DNA from 3 places in the Streptomyces sp. NPDC048523 genome. Region 3 is predicted to be linked to each of the others. Evidence: riboswitches for the same ligand, from Rfam matches in the RefSeq annotation. Region 3 holds a riboswitch; each other region holds the start of a gene.
The links. Region 3 has a riboswitch for S-adenosylmethionine ahead of thrC (threonine synthase). Riboswitches for the same ligand answer to the same signal wherever they lie in the genome.
Positions count from the first base shown of each region.

Region 1: linked by a shared signal. The riboswitch ahead of ACGFWE_RS10180 (aminotransferase class V-fold PLP-dependent enzyme) and the one ahead of thrC (threonine synthase) in region 3 are both predicted to bind S-adenosylmethionine.
Region 2: linked by a shared signal. The riboswitch ahead of ACGFWE_RS04250 (amino acid ABC transporter permease) and the one ahead of thrC (threonine synthase) in region 3 are both predicted to bind S-adenosylmethionine.

Region 1 is NZ_JBICWQ010000002.1:266,006-272,837, reverse strand. Features, by position in the region: gene ACGFWE_RS10190 (cytochrome bc complex cytochrome b subunit) at 1-385, shown strand, start outside; gene trpD (anthranilate phosphoribosyltransferase) at 667-1,731, shown strand; SAM riboswitch class IV at 1,807-1,923, shown strand; gene ACGFWE_RS10180 (aminotransferase class V-fold PLP-dependent enzyme) at 2,043-3,404, shown strand; gene ACGFWE_RS10175 (PQQ-binding-like beta-propeller repeat protein) at 3,472-5,604, shown strand; gene ACGFWE_RS10170 (Lrp/AsnC family transcriptional regulator) at 5,618-5,899, opposite strand; gene ACGFWE_RS10165 (rhomboid family intramembrane serine protease) at 5,942-6,700, opposite strand.
Region 2 is NZ_JBICWQ010000001.1:925,890-932,721, reverse strand. Features, by position in the region: gene ACGFWE_RS04265 (IlvD/Edd family dehydratase) at 213-1,925, shown strand; gene ACGFWE_RS04260 (putative leader peptide) at 2,038-2,160, shown strand; gene ACGFWE_RS04255 (glutathione S-transferase family protein) at 2,276-3,142, shown strand; SAM riboswitch class IV at 3,208-3,317, shown strand; gene ACGFWE_RS04250 (amino acid ABC transporter permease) at 3,655-4,638, shown strand; gene ACGFWE_RS04245 (amino acid ABC transporter ATP-binding protein) at 4,635-5,414, shown strand; gene ACGFWE_RS04240 (transporter substrate-binding domain-containing protein) at 5,469-6,491, shown strand; gene ACGFWE_RS04235 (putative leader peptide) at 6,769-6,832, shown strand, end outside.
Region 3 is NZ_JBICWQ010000006.1:454,759-461,590, forward strand. Features, by position in the region: gene groL (chaperonin GroEL) at 1-1,290, opposite strand, end outside; gene ACGFWE_RS31400 (cold-shock protein) at 1,991-2,197, opposite strand; gene ACGFWE_RS31405 (MoaD/ThiS family protein) at 2,641-2,916, opposite strand; gene thrC (threonine synthase) at 2,913-4,193, opposite strand; SAM riboswitch class I at 4,211-4,369, opposite strand; gene ACGFWE_RS31415 (glucosyl-3-phosphoglycerate synthase) at 4,506-5,450, shown strand; gene ACGFWE_RS31420 (trehalose-6-phosphate synthase) at 5,511-6,832, shown strand, end outside.

The sequences.
Region 1 (6,832 bases), on a different contig from region 3:
GTTCGTCCGGGTCGCGTTCTTCGTCGCCCCGGTCGTGGCGTTCATCATCACCAAGCGGATCTGCCTCGGCCTGCAGCGCCGCGACAAGGACAAGGTGCTGCACGGCCGAGAGTCCGGCATCATCAAGCGCCTGCCGCACGGTGAGTTCATCGAGGTGCACGAGCCGCTCAGCCAGGAGCAGCTGCACACGCTCACGGCGCACGAGCAGTACAAGCCGGCCGAGATCGGCCCCACGGTCGACGAGAACGGCGTCGAGCGCAAGGTCAAGGGCTCCGAGAAGCTGCGCGCCAAGCTGAGCGAGGCGTACTACGGCGACGAGTCCCAGATCGCCAAGCCGACCGTCGAGGAGTACAAGGAGATCACGAGCGGCCACGGCCACCACTGATCGCTGCGCTCGCCACGCGCGGTGGAAGGGCCCGTCCGACACCCCGGACGGGCCCTTCGCCGTGCCACGAGGAGGGGCGGGTGCGGGCCGGTGGGGGCTGGGCGCGCCCGCGCGGCGGAGCCGCACATCGATACAGCCCCGCGCCCCTGGGCGGTTGCGGTCACCCCGCGCCAGGACGAACCGTTGGAGGGCTCCGTCCGAACACCGGACGGGGCCCCTTTGCCGTGCTCCGCGCTGGATAGGGTGTGGGCACACTTTTCTACGACATCTGGAGCGGCCCCATGAGCGCTGTGACCCCCGCTGGAGGCGACACCGCGGCGGGCCGTTCCTGGCCCGAGGTACTGAACGCCCTGCTGTACGGCCGTGACCAGAGTGCCGACGCGACGGCGTGGGCGATGGACCGGATCATGCAGGGCGAGGCGACCGACGCGCAGATCGCCGGCTTCGTGGTCGCCCTCCGGGCCAAGGGCGAGACGGTCGAGGAGATCAACGGACTCGTCCGGACGATGTACGCGCACGCCAACGTGATCGAGGTCCCGGGGCGGACGGTGGACATCGTCGGCACCGGCGGCGACGGTGCCAAGACCGTAAACATCTCCACCATGTCGGCGATCGTCGTGGCCGGCACCGGCGCCACGGTCGTCAAGCACGGCAACCGGGCCGCCTCCTCCGCGTCCGGTGCTTCGGACGTCCTGGAGCAGCTCGGCGTCAACCTGGAGCTGACCCCGCAGCGGGTCGCCGAGGTGGCCGGAGAGGCCGGGATCACGTTCTGCTTCGCGATCAAGTTCCACCCGGCGCTGCGTCACGCGGGCGCCGCCCGCGGCCAGTTGGGCATCCGCACGGTGTTCAACATCCTCGGCCCGCTGACCAACCCCGCCCGCGTGCGGTCCCAGGCGGTCGGGGTCGCGGATCCGCGCATGGCGCCGGTCGTCGCGGGCGTCTTCGCCGAGCGCGGTCACTCCTCCCTCGTCTTCCGCGGTGACGACGGCCTCGACGAGCTGACGACCACGTCGACCTCCCGCGTCTGGGTCGTCCGCGACGGCAAGGTCACCGAGGAGAGCTTCGACCCCCGGGACGCCGGCCTCGACCTGGTGCCGGTGGAGGCCCTGCGGGGCGGTGACCCGGCGTACAACGCGGAGGTCGCACGCCGCCTGCTGGACGGCGAGAAGGGCCCGGTCCGGGACGCCGTACTCCTGAACTCGGCGGCCGCGCTGGTGGCCCTGGACCCGGGTTCGGGCACGCTGGCCGAGCAACTGAGGGCCGGGATGGACAAGGCCGCCGAGGCGATCGATTCGGGGTCGGCGAAGCGGACGCTGGAGCGCTGGGTGGCCGCGAGCAACGCATAGCGTTCACCAGGTGTCGTCCCGCGATCCGGACACGGGTTGCGGGACGACGATCATTTCACGTACGTTCTTTGACCAGGTCATGAGTGACAGTCATGAGGCCCCGGCCGACTGTCCGGCAACCCTCCGTCCGTGGCGGGGTGCCCCGGGTGAAGACCAGGCCGTAGGCAGCGAGGTCTACGGCAAGCGCGGATCCCTCACGAACCAGGGATCCTGGTCGTTCGAGGAGTCTTCCGTGAGCAACCGAATGCGATAGGGCGCAGAGCCCCCCTCCGCACACCCCTCTCACCTTTCACCTTTCACGGGAGTCCCCCATGTCTGTCTCCACCGCTGCCGCCGTCCAGACCATTTGTGCGCCCCTGCCCGTTCTGGGACGAGATGTCACCGTCCCGCTGGTCACCGGCGGCGAAGTCACCTACGCCGCCCTCGACTACGCGGCCAGCGCACCCGCCCTCCAGCGGGTCTGGGACGACGTGGCGGCGTACGCGCCCTACTACGGCAGCGTGCACCGCGGGGCCGGCTACCTCTCCCAGCTGTCGACCGACCTGTTCGAGAACGCCCGCAGGACGGTCACCGAGTTCCTCGACTGCCGCGACGACGACCAGCTGATCTTCACCCGGTCGACCACCGACTCGCTCAACCTCCTCGCCGCGGCGCTCCCCGCCGACTGTCAGGTCTTCGTCTTCGAGACCGAGCACCACGCGAGCCTGCTGCCCTGGAAGGACGCCCGGGTCAGCTACCTGGACGCCCCGCGCACCCCGCGCCAGGCCGTCCAGACCCTGGAGAAGGCCCTCGCCGACCGGGACCCCCAGGGCCCGGCCCTGGTGTGCGTCACCGGCGCCTCCAACGTCACCGGTGAGCTGTGGCCCGTACGGGAACTCGCGGCGGCCGCGCACGCCCACGGCGCCCGGATCGTGCTCGACGCGGCCCAGCTCGCCCCGCACCACCCGGTGAGCGTCCGTGACCTCGACGTCGACTGGGTCGCCTTCTCCGGCCACAAGCTCTACGCCCCCTTCGGCTCTGGTGTCCTGGCCGGCCGCGCCGACTGGCTCCGGGCCGCCGACCCCTACCTCGCCGGCGGCGGCGCCAGCCGCAAGGTCACCCGGCGCGAGGACGGCGGAGTGGACGTGGAGTGGCACGACAGCGCCGCCCGCCACGAGGCCGGCTCCCCGAACGTCATCGGCGCCTACTCCATCGCGTCGGCCTGCAAGGCGCTGACCGAGGCCGGCTTCGACACCCTGGTCGCCCGCGAGCAGCACCTGATCGAGAAGGTGAAGGCCGGCCTCGCCGAGGTCCCCGAGGTCCGCGTCCTGTCCCTCTTCGGCGACGACGCCCCCCGTGTCGGCGTGATCTCCTTCGTCGTCGAGGGCTGGAACAGCTCCCACTTCGCGGCCGCCCTCTCCGCCGAGTACGGCATCGGCGTCCGCGACGGCCTCTTCTGCGCCCACCCCCTCGTCCGCACCCTCCTCGGCAGCGACCCGCAGTCCCAGGGCGAGTGCGGCGCCCCCGAGGCCGCGCCCGGCGAGAAGTCCCTCAACGCGATCCGGGTGAGCTTCGGCGCGGGCACCCCGGACGAGCACGTGGAGCGGTTCGTGCAGGCCGTGAAGGAACTGGTCGCGGACGGTGCGAAGTGGACGTACCGCACCGAGGACGGCCGCTGCGTCCCCGCCGTCTGACGGACCGGAGTCCACCGCGCGTATACGCTCCCCTCAGCAACCGTCCGGAAAGCAGGGGGAGCACGGGGTGCAGGAGCTGCGCGAGACGGACCCGCCGGCCATCGGGCCCTACGCGGTCCTGGGCAGACTCGGGTCCGGCGGCATGGGCGAGGTGTATCTCGCCGAGGCCCGGGGCGGGCTGCGGCTGGCCGTGAAGGTCGTACGGGCCGAACACGCCGAGGACCGCACCTTCCGTGCCCGGTTCCGGCACGAGGTACGGGCCGCGCAGACCGTCGGCGGGGCCGGCACGTACACCGCGCGGGTCGTGGACGCCGACACCGAGGCGGCCCGTCCCTGGATGGCGACCGAGTTCGTGGCGGGACCCAACCTGCGGGACGCCGTGCTCGACCGGGGACCGCTGCCCGCGGACGCGGTACGGCTGCTGGCGGCCGCGCTCGCCGAGGCGCTCGCCGCGATCCACGCCAAGGGGCTGGTGCACCGGGACCTCAAGCCCTCCAACATCCTGCTCGCGCCGGACGGCCCCCGGGTCATCGACTTCGGGATCGTCCGGGCCCTGGAAGGCACGGCCCTGACCCGGACCGGAGTGGTCGTCGGCTCGGTCGGCTATCTCTCGCCCGAGCAGATCCGCAACGGCGCCCAGGTGGTGCCGGCCAGTGACGTCTTCTCCCTGGGCGCGGTCCTCGCCTACGCGTCCGGCGGCAAGGAACCCTTCGGCGAGGGGCAGGATTCGGTCGTTCTGCTGCGGATCCTGACCGGTGACGTGGACCTGTCCGCCGTACCGGAGGAGCAGCTGCCACTGGTGGAGGCGTGTCTGCGGGACGACCCCGGCGCCCGGCCGACCCCCGCGGAGCTGGTCGCGGCCGCGGGGCACACCACAGTCTCGCTGCGCGAGAGCCTGCGGCCGGGGTGGTACGGATCCGGTGCCGTGAAGGAGCCCCGGACCGTGCGGAGCGGGGCGCGCTGGGTTCCCGGGCACGACTCGGGGGAGCGGGAGAGCCGCGTCGAGTACGTGGCGCCGCCGACCGCCACGGACATCCCCGCGGTCACCGATGTGACACCGGCCCCTGCCCCGCCGTCGCGGCGCCGGCTGTTGCGGGCCGTGGCGGGCGGCGCCGGGGTCGTGGCGGCCGGCGGACTGGGCGGGTGGCTGTGGCTGCGGGACGCGCCGGACGGATCCGTGCAGGCGGGGGCCCCGGGCACGCCGGCGACGGGCTGGCAGTACAAGGTCCAGGGCCTCGGCGGACGGCGCGGCCCCTGTGCGGCCGTCTCGCCCGACGGCACGCGGGTGTACGTCGGCGGCACGGACCGCGCGCTGCACGCGCTGGACCTGGACGGACGGACCGTATGGCGGACCTCGCTCGGCGCGGAGGCCATGTCCCCGCTCGCCACCGCCGACGGCGTGTACTGCCTGCTGGAGGACGGCCAGGAGGGCTCCTCCAAGCTGTGCGCGCTCGGCCGGGGCGGCAAGGTCCGCTGGACCAGGCGGTTCGCCGGAAACGGTCAGTTCCCGGTCGCCGCCGGCCGACTGGTCCTGGTGTCCTACGGCGACGGCTCGGACGCGGGCGGGGTGCGGGCCTACGCCCCCGACGGCAGCGTGCGCTGGTCCACGCCGACCGGACCGGCACCCACCGGTGAGCCCCTGGTGGCGGACGGCGTGGTGTACGTCGGTACCTTCGGGGACCAGGTCCAGGCCCTGGACGCGACCAGCGGCAAGCGGCTCTGGACGAGGAAGGCGGGCCTCGACCCCGGCCGTCCCGCGCTGGTCGGCGACACGCTCATGGTCGGATCCGGCGGCGAGGACATGCTGCACGGCCTGAGCCGCACCGGCAAACCGCTGTGGGACTGCACCAACGACAAGATCTACGGCAGCCGCTACTTCGCCTGTGTGCCCTTCGGCGACGTGGGCGTCACCGCGTCCGACTACGAACTGGTCGCCCTGGATCCCGCCGACGGATCGACGGCGTGGTCCTTCCGGTTCACCGACGACGGACGCCAGTACGGCGACCCCACCGTCCAGGGCGACACCGTCTACGTACGCCACGGCTCGACGCTCTACGGCATCAACCGCAAGGGAAAGCAGACCTGGCACCGGCGCGTCGAGGGCGGCACGTCCGTCGGGACGCAGAGTCCGGTCGTCCGGGACGGCCGCGTGTACGCCGCGACCGCCGACGGCATCACGGTGCTCGCGCTCGGCTCCTAGCCGTCGGGGGAGCTCAGCTGTCGAGGCCGATCGCGAACGCGGCCTCCAGGTCGTGCTGGGAGTAGGTGCGGAAGGCCACGTGGGTGTCGGTCGCCTCGACGCCCGGGATCTTGCTGATGCTGCCGGGGATGACCTCGGCGAGGTCCTCGTGCCGCTTGACCCGGACCATGGCGATCAGGTCGTACGTGCCCGTGACCGAGAAGACCTCGCTCACGGACTCCAGCGCGGCGATCCGCTCCGCGATCTCGGGGATCCGGTCCACGCTGGTCTTGATGAGGACGATCGCGGTGATCACGGCTGGTTCTCTCCCTCGGGGGCCGGTGGCAGGGCTCTCACCCTACTCGCGGTCCAGTCGGCCCGGTTTTTCCGCCGGGGGTCCGGGGGTCGTCCCCCGGGAAGACACAGCAGTGGTACGGCCGAAACGCACCCACGCGAAGACCAGGCCCAGGCCGAAGCCCACCAGGTGGGCCAGGTAGGCCACCCCGGGGCCGTCGGAGGCCCGGCCCGCGGCGAGCCACTGCAGCGCCGCCCAGAAGGGGAGGACGACCCAGGCGGGGAAGCGCAGCGGCAGGAAGAAGAGGAACGGCAGGAGACTGGTCACCCGGGCCCCGGGGAACAGGAAGAGCAGCGCGCCGAGGACCGCCGAGATCGCCCCGGAGGCACCGACCAGGGACTGCTCGGAGTCGGCGTTGGCGGCCGCGTAGCCCAGCAGGGCGAGGTAGCCGCTGCCGACGTAGAAGAGGAGGAACTGCACCCGGCCCATCCGTTCCTCGGTCATCACCCCGAAGACGTAGAGGAAGAGCATGTTGCCCAGCAGGTGCACCCAGCTGCCGTGCACGAACAGCGCGGTGGCCGGGGTGAGGGCGGCGCCGGGCGAGCCCTCGAAGAGCTCGGCGGGCACCACGCCCCAGCGGTGGAAGTAGGCCCGCTGGGCGGCCAGGGCCGCGTCCCCGGAGCCGTAGGCCGGATCGAGGCCCGAGGCGGGGCCGATCACGAAGACCAGACAGCACAGGGCGATCAGGCCGTAGGTGACCGGAGCCGGCCCCCACAGCGGCCCGTTCGCTGCACCGACCGTCACCCTCCAGTTGCGGATCATGAACACAGAGCATGGCGTAACGGGACGCAACCGCACAGAGCGCCTCGCCGCCGGACAGGTCCTGTGGACGCCCGAGCGGCGAGTACCCGCCAGGCCTTAGGGTTACGAGCCACACGCACCGGGCCGCCGGTG
Region 2 (6,832 bases), on a different contig from region 3:
CACAGGCTCCTTCGGGAGACCGTGGACGAGGTGCCGTACGGGGCCCGGAACGCCGTCTCGCCGCACCGGGCGGACAGCGTCGTCGGGTCCCACGGGACGGTCGCCCTCGGCGCGGTCCGTGGCGGGGGCTGTCGAAGCGGAGAACGGCTGCGTATGCTGCATCGCGTTCCGGATGGTAGACCGCCGTACCGATCACCCGAAAGAGCCGAGCGATGGGCCTTCGCAGCGCGCAGTGGTACGCGGGACAGGACCGCAACGCCTACATCCACCGGGCCTGGATGCGCCGGGGCGTCCCGGCCGACGCGTTCACCGGCCGGCCCCAGATCGCCATCGCCAACACCGCCTCCGACCTCACGCCCTGCAACGCGCACCTGGACGAGGTGGCCAGGTCCGTGCGCGACGGTGTGTACGAGGCGGGCGGCATCCCCCTCGACCTGCCCGTGGTGTCGCTGGGCGAGACCAACGTGCGGCCCACGGCGATGCTCTGGCGCAACATGGCGGCGATGGCCACGGAGGAGATGCTGCGGGCCAACCCCCTCGACGGAGTGGTCCTGCTCGGCGGCTGCGACAAGACGATCCCGTCCCTGCTGATGGCCGCCGCCTCGGTGGACCTGCCCGCCGTGGTCGTGCCCGGCGGACCCATGCTCACCGGCACCTTCCGCGGCACCCCCCTGGGCTGCGGCACGGACGTGTGGCGGCTGTCGGAGGAGGTCCGCGCCGGGACCCTGTCGCAGGAGCAGTTCACCCGCTCCGAGTCGTCGATGATCCGCAGCCGCGGGCACTGCAACACCATGGGTACGGCCTCGACGATGGCGCTGGTCGCCGAGGCGCTGGGCACGGTCGTCCCCGGGGTGGCCGGAACGCCCGCGCCGGACAGCCGGCTGCTGGAGGCCGCGCACGGCACCGGACGCCTCGCGGTGGAGCTCGTGACGGCAGGGCGCCGTCCGAGCACCTTCCTGGCCAAGGGGTCCTTCCACAACGCGATCGTGGCGCTGGCCGCGATCGGCGGCTCCACCAACGCCGTCGTCCATCTCCTCGCCATCGCGGGCCGGCTGGGCATCGAGCTGACCCTGGACGACTTCGACCGCATCGGCTCCCGGGTCCCGGTTCTGGTGGACCTCCAGCCCGCCGGGCGCTTCCTCATGGAGGACTTCCACCGGGCCGGCGGACTGCTCGCCGTGCTGCGCGAGGTCGCCGACCTCCTGGACCCCGACGCGCTGACGGTGACCGGAAGGCCCCTGGTGGACCACCTCACCGACGCCCCGATCTGGGACCCCGAGGTGATCAGGACCCGGGACCGGCCGCTCGTCGAGGAGGGCGGCATCGCCGTCCTGCGCGGCAGCCTCGCACCCGATGGGGCACTGATCAAACCCGCGGCGGCCTCGGCGCATCTGCTGCGCCACCGGGGCCGGGCCGTCGTCTTCGACAGCATCGAGGACTTCCACGCCCGCGTCGACGACCCGGACCTGGACGTCGACGCCGACTCCGTCCTGGTCCTGCGCGGCTGCGGACCCAAGGGCTATCCGGGCATGCCCGAGGTGGCCAACATGCCGCTGCCCACCAAGCTGCTGGAGCAGGGCGTGCGGGACATGGTCCGCGTCTGCGACGGCCGGATGAGCGGCACCGCGTACGGCACCGTCGTGCTGCATGTCGCCCCGGAGGCGGCGGCGGGCGGCCCGCTCGCCCTCGTACGGACCGGCGACGTCATCAGCCTCGACGTCGCCGCCCGCCGCATCGACCTGGAGGTGCCCGCCGGCGAACTCGCCGCCCGCACCCCGAACGCGGCCACCGTGGAGGGCTTCGCGAACCCGAGGCGCGGCTGGGAGCGGCTGTACGTCGACCACGTCCAACAGGCCGACCGGGGCGCCGACCTCGACTTCCTCGTCGGCTCCAGCGGCTCGGAGGTCAGCCGCGAGTCGCACTGACCAGGAGCGCTCCGGCGGCCCCGCGTTCGCCCACCTCGTGGACGCCCCCTTGACGTGCGCCCCGGCCCGATCGACACTCCACATGGGAATCCTAGTGAACAGGTAGGGAAACATGGGGCGCCTTGAACCGGCCATCGGCCGAGTGAGCCGTACACCTCGGCCTTCGCCTCTCCTGACCTCCCGCCGGCACATCGACCTGCTGCGTGTCTGCAGCGCGATCAGGGCCCTGGGCTGAGCCCGGCCGCAGCCGCCCCGCCGCCCCGCCGCCCCTTCCTGTCCCGACCCCCACTTCCGGCCCGACGACGCTTCCGCCGCGCGTACGTCTGCGCACCGACACCCTGGGGAGACCTATGTCCGTCACACCGCTCGCCCATGTCCCCGCCACCCACCCGGCCCCCGCGTTCCGGGGCAGGATCGGACGGGACGCGCGCAGTGGGCACTACGCCGTGCCGCGCCGCTACCGGCTCCATCTGGCCGCCGCCTGTGCCGACGGCCTGCGCATCGCCGTCGTGCACAGCCTGCTCGGCCTCGACGACGTCTGTCCCGTGACCTTCCTGGACCCGGTCCCCGACTGTCCGGACGGCGGGCACTCCGCGCTGCGCCCGCTGTACGAGGCCAGCGCGCACCGGTACACCGGCGCGGCCGTCGCGCCGGTGCTCAGCGACGACTGGTCGGGACGGATCGTCAGCACCCACGCCGCCGACATCACCCGCGACCTCGCCCGGCACTTCGGCGGCGGCCGTCCGGCGCTGTACCCGTGCGGAGCGGAGTCGGAGACCGACGCCGTCGAGCGGATGGGCAGGGCCATCGAGCAGGCCGCACAGCAGGCCGGGTCGGCGGGCGGCGACGACGCGGACCGCGTCGCCGCGCTGGAGCGACTGCTGGACACCTTGGGCTCGTTGGAGCGCTGGCTGGAAGGCCGCGCGTATCTGATCCGGGATCACATCACGGCGACCGACGTCGAGTTGTGGGTCACGCTCGTGCAACTCGACACCGTGCACCGCGACCACCTCGACGCCGCCGCGGTCCAGCGCATCGCCGACCACCCCACCCTGTGGGCCTACGCCCGCCGGCTGACCGCCCACCCGGCCTTCGGCAGCCACCTCGACCTCGACGGCATCGCCCGCCGGCACCACGCCCACTGCCGGGGCCTGGAGGCCGCCGGGGCCGCCGTACAGATTCTGGACTGGGCCTCGCACACCGCCCGCACGCCCTGACCGTTCCAGTTGTTGGACCACGATTGACATTCGTTCGGGCATTTGTCTTAACTACGGCCCAGAACGGTCATGAGTGTCAGCGACAAGCCCTGGCTTGCTGACCGGCAACCCTCGCTCGGCGGTGGGGTGCCCCAGGTGACGACCGGACCGGACGACGTTTCGGTAAGCGCGAGGGCCCAAGGGGCCGGAAGAGCACGGTGACGGACATGTACGCAGTCTCCAGGACGGCCACGCGCCGCTCCCCGGGCTGCGTACAGCCGTACACGAACGTGCTCGTGGCCGACCGGAGCGTCGATCTCCTCCGCGTGAGCAGCGCACTGTGTACCGCACCGGGCCGCGCCCGCTGTCGGGGCTGACGTTCCGCCTCCGCAGCCCCCGCGTTCCTGACGAACACCGCCTTCGCGGTGTGCCGTCGTCCGCCCAGCCCCCGGTGCCCGAGCATCCCGTACTGCCGCCGTAGTACGCCGTGTTCGCCGTGCCCCAGGGGAAACCCGACTCCGCCGGAGCCCCTCATGAGTGAACCCCCAGGCGCCGCAGTGTCCGTCACCGAGGCACCGCCGCAGCCCGACACCCCGTCAAAGCCGCTCGCGGCGCAGCGAGTTCTGCCGTTGCGGCGACCGGGCCGCTGGATCGCCACCGCCGTCGTCCTGGTGCTGACGGCACAGTTCGTCCACGGCCTGGTGACCAACCCGTTCTACCAGTGGGACCGGTTCGCCTACTGGTTCCTGCGGCCGACCGTCCTCGACGGGCTGGTGATCACCCTTGAAGTCGCCGCCTACAGCGCGGTGCTGGGCCTGGTCGGCGGCATTCTGCTCGCCCTGGCCCGGCTCTCGAAGAGCCCGGTGCTGCGGGCGGTGAGCTGGACCTATGTGTGGGCTCTGCGCTCCATTCCCCTGATCGTCCTGCTGCTGTTCCTCTACAACTTCAGCGCCCTGTACAAGACGCTGAGCGTGGGTGTCCCCTTCGGGCCGGCCTTCTTCTCCTTCGACGAGTCCCGGCTCGCCACCGACATGGTCATCGCGGTGATCGGCCTCAGCCTCAACGAGGCCGCCTACGCCGCGGAGGTGGTCCGTGGCGGCATCCTCTCCGTCGACCAGGGCCAGCACGAAGCGGCCTCGGCCCTCGGTCTGCCGAAGGGCTACCAGTTCCGCAGGATCGTCTTCCCGCAGGCGTTGCGCTCGATCACCCCGAACTACGTCAACCAGCTCATCGGCCTCATCAAGAGCACCTCGCTCGTCTTCTACGTCTCCCTGCTCGACCTGTTCGGCACCGTGCAGTCCATGGGCTCCACCTACCCCGGAGACATCGTGCCGCTCCTGCTGGTCGCCACCGTCTGGTACCTGATCCTGACCAGTGCCGTCTCCGTCGTGCAGTTCTACGTCGAGCGGTACTACGCCCGCGGTGCCACCCGCTCCCTGCCGCCGACCCCGCTCCAGAAACTGCGCGCCGGTCTCACCGACCTCACGGCGCGCGTCCGCAGGGAGACCGCGATATGACCGTTACCGACATCACCCCCGTCGCGCTCGAAGTGCACGGTGTGCACAAGTGGTACGGCACCCACCGGGTCCTGGACGGGGTCGACCTGACCGTGCGGCCCGGCGAGGTCACCGTGATCCTCGGCCCGTCCGGCTCCGGGAAGTCCACCCTGCTGCGGGTCATCAACCACCTGGAGAAGCCGGAGATCGGTTATGTCAGCGTCAACGACGAGCTGATCGGCGTCCGCCGGCAGGGCGACCGGCTGAAGGAGCTCAGCGAGCGCGCCATCCTGGCCCAGCGCAGCCGCATCGGGTTCGTCTTCCAGAACTTCAACCTCTTCCCGCACCTGACCGTCCTCGACAACGTGGCCGCCGCGCCGGTGGCGACCGGCAAGCTCGGCAGGGCGCAGGCGCAGGAACTGGCCCGCGACCTCCTCGGCCGGGTCGGGCTCGGCGACCGGACCGGCGCCTACCCCCGGCAGTTGTCGGGAGGCCAGCAGCAGCGCGTGGCCATCGCCCGCGCCCTCGCCCTGCGGCCGGGAGTCATCCTCTTCGACGAGCCGACCTCCGCCCTCGATCCCGAACTCGTCGGTGAGGTCCTGGCCGTCATCAAGGACCTGGCGACCAGCGGCACCACGCTCGTCATCGTCACCCACGAGATCGGCTTCGCCCGCGAGATCGCCGACCGGGTCGTCTTCATCGACGGCGGACGCATCGTCGAGCAGGGCCCGCCCTCCGAGGTCCTCGACCGGCCGCGCAACGAGCGGACCCGGGACTTCCTGAGCAAGGTCCTCTGAATCCCTTTACCCACCTCCTGTTTCTCTCATCTCTCTCAACTCCTAAGGACAGCCATGCCCGTTCACCCCTCCCGACGCAGCCTGATACGCGGCATCACCGCGGCGACCACCGTCGCCACCCTCGCGGGCGGGCTCGCCGCCTGCGGCGGTGACAGCGACGCCGCCACCAGGACGACCGACAGCGCGGGCACGGTCACCGTGGGCCGCCTGTCCAACGGCGCCGCCAAGGAGACCACTCTCAAGGTCGCCGAAGTGAAGTCCATCAGCGCCGAACTGCCCGCCGCCGTGAAGAAGAGCGGCAAGCTGGTCATCGGTTCCGGCACCCTGCCCTCCGGTTCTCCGCCGCTGGGCTTCGTGGGCAGCGACCAGAAGACCCTCACCGGCTCCGAGAGCGACCTGGCCCGCCTGGTCGCCGCCGTCCTCGGTCTGAAGCCCGAGGTCAAGCGGTTCACCTGGGAGAACCTCTTCGTCGGCATCGACAGCGGCAAGGTGAACGTCGGCTTCTCCAACATCACCGACACCGAGGAGCGCAAGCAGAAGTACGAGTTCGCCTCCTACCGCAAGGACGACCTCGCCTTCGAGACCCTCAAGACCTCGAAGTGGACCTTCGACGGTGACTACGAGGCCCTCGCGGGCAAGACGGTCTCGGTCGGCGCCGGCACCAACCAGGAGCGGATCCTGCTGGAGTGGCAGGCCAAGCTGAAGAAGGAGGGCAAGAAGCTCACCATCAAGTACTTCCAGGACAGCCCCAGCATCTACCTGGCCCTCGCCAGCGGCAAGATCGACGCCTACCTGGGTCCCAGCCCCAACTCCTCCTACCACGTCACCCAGACCGCGAGCACACCCAACGCGACCCGTATCGCGGGCCAGTACTCCGGTGCCGGTGAGACGCTCCAGGGCCTGATCGCCGCGACCGCCAAGAAGGGCAGCGGCCTCGCCAAGCCCCTCGCCGACGCGATCAACTACCTGATCGACAACGGTCAGTACGCCAAGTGGCTCGCCGCGTGGAACCTCTCCCACGACGCCGTCTCCAAGTCGGAGGTCAACCCGCCCGGGCTGCCGCTCGACAACTCCTGACACACCGTCAGGAACCCGTGCCGGGCATCTCCGCGTCCGGCCCCCTCGCACGGGGGCGCAGCACGGTCTGGCCCGGCCCAAATCCCGGCCCCGGTCCCGGCCCACCGGGGCCGGGCCCGCCCACCCGGCTGGACCACTGCCCACCGCACATGCGATGCCCCATTCCTGCATGCCGCCGCTCACCGCACCAGCACGCTTGGGAACATCCCGCGAGGCCGGGGTGTTGTGACTCACGACGAGATCTGCCGGGCGCCGCCGCGCCGCCCAGAAGGAGGAGGTGACGGGAGTGACCAGCACACTTCGCTCCGTCCACCTCCACTCCCGGCCTCATATCGATCTCC
Region 3 (6,832 bases):
CTCCAGGTCCAGCTTCTCGAAGACCGAGGAGGCCTGGATGAGGGCCACGCCACCACCGGCGACGATGCCCTCCTCGACGGCCGCCTTCGCGTTGCGAACGGCGTCCTCGATGCGGTGCTTGCGCTCCTTGAGCTCGACCTCGGTCGCGGCACCGGCCTTGATGACGGCGACGCCACCGGCGAGCTTCGCCAGGCGCTCCTGGAGCTTCTCGCGGTCGTAGTCCGAGTCGCTGTTCTCGATCTCGGCGCGGATCTGGTTGACCCGGCCCTGAACCTGCTCGGAGGAGCCGGCACCGTCGACGATGGTGGTCTCGTCCTTGGTGATGACGACCTTGCGGGCGCGGCCCAGGAGGTCGATGGTGGTGTTCTCCAGCTTGAGGCCGACCTCCTCGGAGATGACCTCGCCGCCGGTGAGGATGGCGATGTCGTTCAGCATCGCCTTGCGGCGGTCACCGAAGCCCGGGGCCTTGACGGCGACGGACTTGAAGGTGCCGCGGATCTTGTTGACGACCAGGGTCGACAGGGCCTCGCCCTCGACGTCCTCGGCGATGATCAGCAGCGGCTTGCCCGACTGCATGACCTTCTCCAGGAGCGGGAGCAGGTCCTTGACGGAGCCGATCTTGGAGTTGGCGATCAGGATGTAGGGGTCGTCGAGCGACGCCTCCATCCGCTCCATGTCGGTGGCGAAGTACGCCGAGATGTAGCCCTTGTCGAAGCGCATACCCTCGGTGAGCTCCAGCTCCAGACCGAAGGTCTGGGACTCCTCGACGGTGATGACGCCTTCCTTGCCGACCTTGTCCATCGCCTCGGCGATGAGCTCGCCGATCTGGGTGTCGGCGGCGGAGATGGAGGCCGTGGAGGCGATCTGCTCCTTGGTCTCGACATCCTTGGCCTGCTCGAGCAGGGCGGCGGAGACGGCCTCGACGGCCTTCTCGATACCGCGCTTGAGGGCCATGGGGTTGGCGCCGGCGGCTACGTTGCGCAGGCCTTCCTTGACCAGGGCCTGGGCGAGCACGGTCGCGGTGGTCGTACCGTCACCGGCGACGTCGTCCGTCTTCTTGGCGACTTCCTTGACCAGCTCGGCGCCGATCTTCTCGTACGGGTCCTCGAGCTCGATCTCCTTGGCGATGGAGACACCATCGTTGGTGATCGTGGGGGCGCCCCACTTCTTCTCGAGGACGACGTTGCGGCCCTTGGGGCCGAGCGTCACCTTGACGGCGTCCGCGAGCTGGTTCATGCCGCGCTCGAGGCCGCGCCGCGCCTCCTCGTCGAACGCGATGATCTTGGCCATGTGAAGTGGTCCCTCCAGGACTGGGGGTGATTCCTTCGGACCGCGCCCGCGCCCGCGACGGACGGCTCGCCGGCCTGTGGATCCTTGCCCCACAAGGCCTGCGGGCCTCACCGACCCGGTCCATCTTTGTCACTCTCACCTTCAGAGTGCTAACGCCAATGATTAGCACTCGGCATGGTCGAGTGCAAGCGCCTCTCGCGTATCGGGCCCCCGGGGCGGGGGTGAGTGGGCCGCCCGGGCGGGTGGTCCGGGGGCGCCAACAGGGCCGGGTTCGGGGTGTCGTGCCTCGCCGCGACTGCGGTCGGGGTGGGACTCGCGGGGTGGGGAGAGGCCGGGCGGGCCTCAAGCCGCGTACGGCGGGCAGGGGACGGGGTGGGGGGTGTCCGCCCGCAGCGGCCGGCGTCCGTCACAGGGCACCACTCAAGGGACCGAGCCGCCGGACCGAGGACGGACACCCCCCACCCCGGCCCCGACCCACAACACACCGCACGCGCTACACAAGCCCCCACCGGAGCCGCACAGGCCGCCGCAGGCATCCAGGGGCGCGGGGAACTGCGCAAAACGCCCGCCCCCACCGAGCCCGCACCCGTGAACGCACCCCGCACGCACATGCCGAAGGGCCCGTACCCATGACTCCCCATGGGGTACGAGCCCTCCGAAGAAGAACGAAGAACGACGCTGTTGTTACCCGGCGCGTGCTTCAGCCAGTCGCGAGACGAACCATGTCCGCCTGCGGCCCCTTCTGACCTTGCGAGATCTCGAACTCGACCCGCTGGCCCTCTTCAAGGGTGCGGTAGCCGTCCATCTGAATCGCGCTGTAGTGGACGAATACATCCGCACCACCGTCGACCGCGATGAAGCCGTACCCCTTCTCCGCGTTGAACCACTTGACGGTGCCCTGAGCCATGCCTAACTCCCCTATTACTGGCCCTTGCACGGATCCACACTTCATGGATCCGGGTCAGACCTCACCCCCCACATGGTTGGGGGCGTGCGCCGGAACGCGTCGACCGCGGCTGAATGTATCTGTCCAACTGCCGTCTGCAACAGGTCAATCGGACGAGAATTCTGGACGGAAGGGGTCCGGAATGTAGTGAGAATTCGCCCGAATTCGGGGCAAGTCGGGCCCCACAAAAGGAGCATAAGACGCAAAGAACCCACACACTTTGGCTACTTCTCGTCGCATCAGAAGTCGGAACTCATATGCGCCCGGCATGAAGGAAGCAGCAGGTTCCCCAACTGTACCGTGCTCAACCATAGAGAATTGCCCCCTCCGCTTCTCTCGCGGAGAGGGCAATCGGATGAACACTCGGTAATTTCTGTTACCGAAGGTAATGACCAGTCATACGGTCACCCGCCGGCGACCGCCGGGATGATGGAGACTCCGGCCCCGTCGGGCGTCGCCGTCTCCAGCCCCTGCTCGAACCGCACATCGTCGTCGTTCACGTACACATTCACGAACCGCCGCAGCTTGCCCTGGTCGTCGAGAACACGCGCCGCGATACCGGTGTGGTTCTTCTCCAGATCGGCGATGACCTCGGCGAGGGTCCCACCCTCGGCCTGCACCTCGGCCTTGCCGCCGGTGTAGGTGCGCAGGATGGTGGGGATGCGGACGTTGACGCTCATGCGAGGCCAGCCTCTCGGAAAGAGTCCAGATTCGGACGGATCGTGGCGGTGAGCCCGGTACCGGCCACCGCGTCCAGGGTCTTGAGACCGTCGCCGGTGTTCAGCACCACCGTGGTCTTCGTCGGGTCGAGGACGCCGTTCTCGATCAGCTTGCGGGTCACACCCACCGTCACGCCACCCGCGGTCTCCGCGAAGATCCCCTCGGTCCGCGCCAGGAGCTTGATCGCGTCGACGATCTGCTCGTCGTTCACGTCCTCCACCGCACCGCCGGTACGACGCGCGATGTCCAGCACGTACGGACCGTCCGCGGGGTTGCCGATCGCGAGGGACTTGGCGATGGTGTCCGGCTTCTGGGGGCGGACCACGTCGTGCCCGGCCTTGTACGCCACCGACACCGGCGAGCACCCCTCGGCCTGCGCGCCGAAGATCTTGTACGGCCTGTCCTCGACGAGCCCGAGCTTGATCAGCTCCTGCAGACCCTTGTCGATCTTCGTGAGCTGCGAGCCGGAGGCGATCGGCACGACCAGCTGGTCGGGCAGCTGCCAGCCCAGCTGCTCGCAGATCTCGTACGCCAGGGTCTTGGACCCCTCCGCGTAGTACGGCCGCAGGTTGACGTTGACGAAGCCCCAGCCCTCGCCCGCCGGGTCGCCGATCAGCTCGGAGCAGAAGCGGTTCACGTCGTCGTAGTTGCCCTCGATGCCGACGAGCTCGCCGCCGTAGATCGCGGCCATGACGACCTTGCCCTGTTCCAGGTCGTGCGGGATGAACACGCAGGAGCGGAAGCCGGCCCGGGCCGCGGCGGCACCCACGGCGCCGGCCAGGTTGCCGGTGGAGGAGCAGGAGAGGGTGGTGAAGCCGAAGGCGCGGGCGGCCTCGATGGCCTGCGCGACGACGCGGTCCTTGAAGGAGTGCGTCGGGTTGCCGGAGTCGTCCTTGATGTACAGGCCGCCGGTGACGCCGAGCTCGCGGGCGAGGTTGTCGGCCTTGACGAGGTGGGTCCAGCCGGGGTTGATGTTCGGCTTGTCGGCCACGTCCGCGGGGACGGGCAGCAGCGGGGCGTAGCGCCAGATGTTCGAAGGTCCCGCCTCGATGCGCTTGCGGAGCTCCTCGGTTTCGTAGGCCGAGAAGTCGTACGCGATCTCGAGCGGGCCGAAACACTCCTCGCAGGCGAAGACCGGGCCGAGCGGGACGCGGTGGCCGCATTCGCGGCAGCTCAGTGCCGCGGCGGGACCCAGATCGACGGAGTTCGTGGTGCTTGCAACAGTCTGCGCAGCCATGGAGGCGAGGCCCTTTCTCCTCATCTTCCTCACGACGCACTTCGCCGTGAGACGGATTTGGCACCTTCCCGAGTCGGGAGCCTCGCGGAGACGATCGTCAGCGATCGCTACGAGAACCGACTGGAGGGTTGCCGGGGCTTCATCGGGCCGTATCCCTCTGCCCCTCTGGATGAGCGGTATGAAGTTGTTAACGGCGGCCACCCAGGACATGCGATGGTCATCCGCGTTGTTCAAGACTGTAACCGACGACCAGGACAGTTGAGAGAGACGTCCGAACCGCGAGATGGATCACACGCTAAGGAGCCGCGCACTGTGCTGAACGAAGTCGAGCGCTGGCTGGCCACCAGGTCCTGGTCCGCGACTGATCGCCCGCTCCACCGGATCATGGCCGCGAAGCGGAGCTCGGGGCAGACCGTCAGTGTCGTCCTGCCCGCGCTCAACGAGGAGGAGACGGTCGGTGACATCGTCGCCGTGATCCGTCATGACCTCATGCAACAGGTCCCGCTCGTCGACGAGATCGTCGTCGTCGACTCGGGATCCACCGACCGCACGTCCGAGGTCGCGGCCGCGGCCGGGGCGCGGGTCGTCCACCGCGACGACATCCTCCCGCGCATACCCACCGTGCCCGGCAAGGGCGAGGTCCTGTGGCGCTCCCTGCTGGTCACCAGCGGGGACATCGTCTGCTTCATCGACGCCGACCTGAAGGAGTTCTCCTCGGACTTCGTCTCCGGCATCGTCGGCCCGCTGCTCACCGATCCCGGGGTCGACCTGGTCAAGGGCATGTACGACCGTCCCCTGGGCGGCGCCGCCGGGCAGGGCGGCCGGGTCACCGAGCTCATGGCGCGCCCGCTGCTGAACATGCACTGGCCCCAGTTGGCCGGTTTCGTGCAGCCGCTGGGCGGCGAGTACGCGGCCCGGCGCTCGTTGCTGGAGCAGCTCCCGTTCCCCGTGGGCTACGGCATCGAGCTGGGCATGCTGGTCGACGCTCTGCACCTGGTCGGCCTCGACGCCCTCGCCCAGGTCGACGTCGGGGTGCGCAAGCACCGCCACCAGGACGGCCAGGCCCTGGGCCGGATGTCCGCCGCGATCTACCGCACCGCCCAGCTGAGGCTGGCCCGCGGCCATATGATCCGGCCCGCCCTCACCCAGTTCGAGCGGGGCCGGGACGGCTTCGAGCCGCGGACGTACTCCGTGGACACCGAGGAGCGGCCGCCGATGGTGGAGATCGCGGAGTACGCGGAGCGGAAGGTCGCGTAAGTGCGCGGAAGTGCGCAACCGCACGTTTGAGCGTTTGGGGGCCGGGCTAGGTTGAGGCGTATGGCGTCAACCAACAGTGCTGCTCAGGTGCTGGTCGCGTCCAACCGCGGCCCGGTCTCGTACGAAGTGCGCGAGGACGGCTCGCTGCATGCCAAACGCGGTGGCGGCGGGCTGGTCTCGGGCCTGTCGGCGATCGGCTCCGACGCGGGCTCCCTGTGGGTGTGCTCGGCGCTCGGCGACGGCGACCGCGAGGCGGTCCGGCGCGGGGTCGGCGAGGCGGGGGTCCGCATGCTCGACATCCCGGCCGACGTGCACGCCGACGCGTACAACGGCATCGCCAACTCGGTGTTGTGGTTCGTCCACCACCTGCTGTACCAGACCCCGCTGGAGCCGTCCTTCGACGCGGAGTTCCGGCGGCAGTGGGCGTCGTACGAGACGTACAACCGCGCGTTCGCCGAGGCGCTGGCCCAGGAGGCGGCCGAGGGGGCGGCGGTCCTGGTCCAGGACTACCACCTGTGCCTGGTGCCGGGCATGCTCCGTGAACTCCGTCCCGACCTGCGCATCGCCCACTTCTCGCACACGCCGTGGGCGCCGGTGGACTACTTCCGGATGCTGCCCGACGACATCGCGGGCCGGCTCCTGCGCGGCATGCTGGGCGCCGACCGGCTCGGCTTCCTCACCCGGCGTTGGGCGGATGCCTTCACGGCCTGCTGTACGGAGCTCGCGGACGGGCTCGGCGAGACCCGGATCGGGGTGCACGGGCTGGGCGCGGACGCGGACTTCCTGCGCGCCCGTTCCCACGAGGCCGATGTCGAGGAACGCATCGTCGGACTGCGCGAGGAGATCGGCGCGGGCCGGAAGACGATCGTGCGGGTGGACCGGACCGAGCTGTCCAAGAACATCGTGCGCGGGCTGCGGGCCTACCGGCGGCTGCTGGAGTCGCGGCCGGAGTGGCGGGAGCGGGTCGTGCACGTGGCGTTCGCGTATCCGTCGCGGCAGGACCTGGCGGTGTACCGGGACTACACGGCCGAGGTGCAGCGGGTGGCGGAGGAGATCAACGACACGTTCGGCACACCGGGCTGGACGCCGGTCCTGCTGAATCTGAAGGACGACTTCGCGCGCTCCCTCGCCGCGTACCGGCTGGCCGACGTGGCGCTGGTCAACCCCATCCGGGACGGCATGAACCTGGTCGCGAAGGAGGTGCCGGTGGTGTCCGACGAGGGGTGCGCGCTGGTGCTGTCGCGGGAGGCCGGGGCGTACGAGGAGTTGGGTGACGACGCGATCGTGGTGAACCCGTACGACGTCGAGCAGACGGCGGCGGCCCTGCACGAGGCCCTGACGATGCCGGCCCACGAACGGGTGGAACGCGCGAAGAGGCTCAC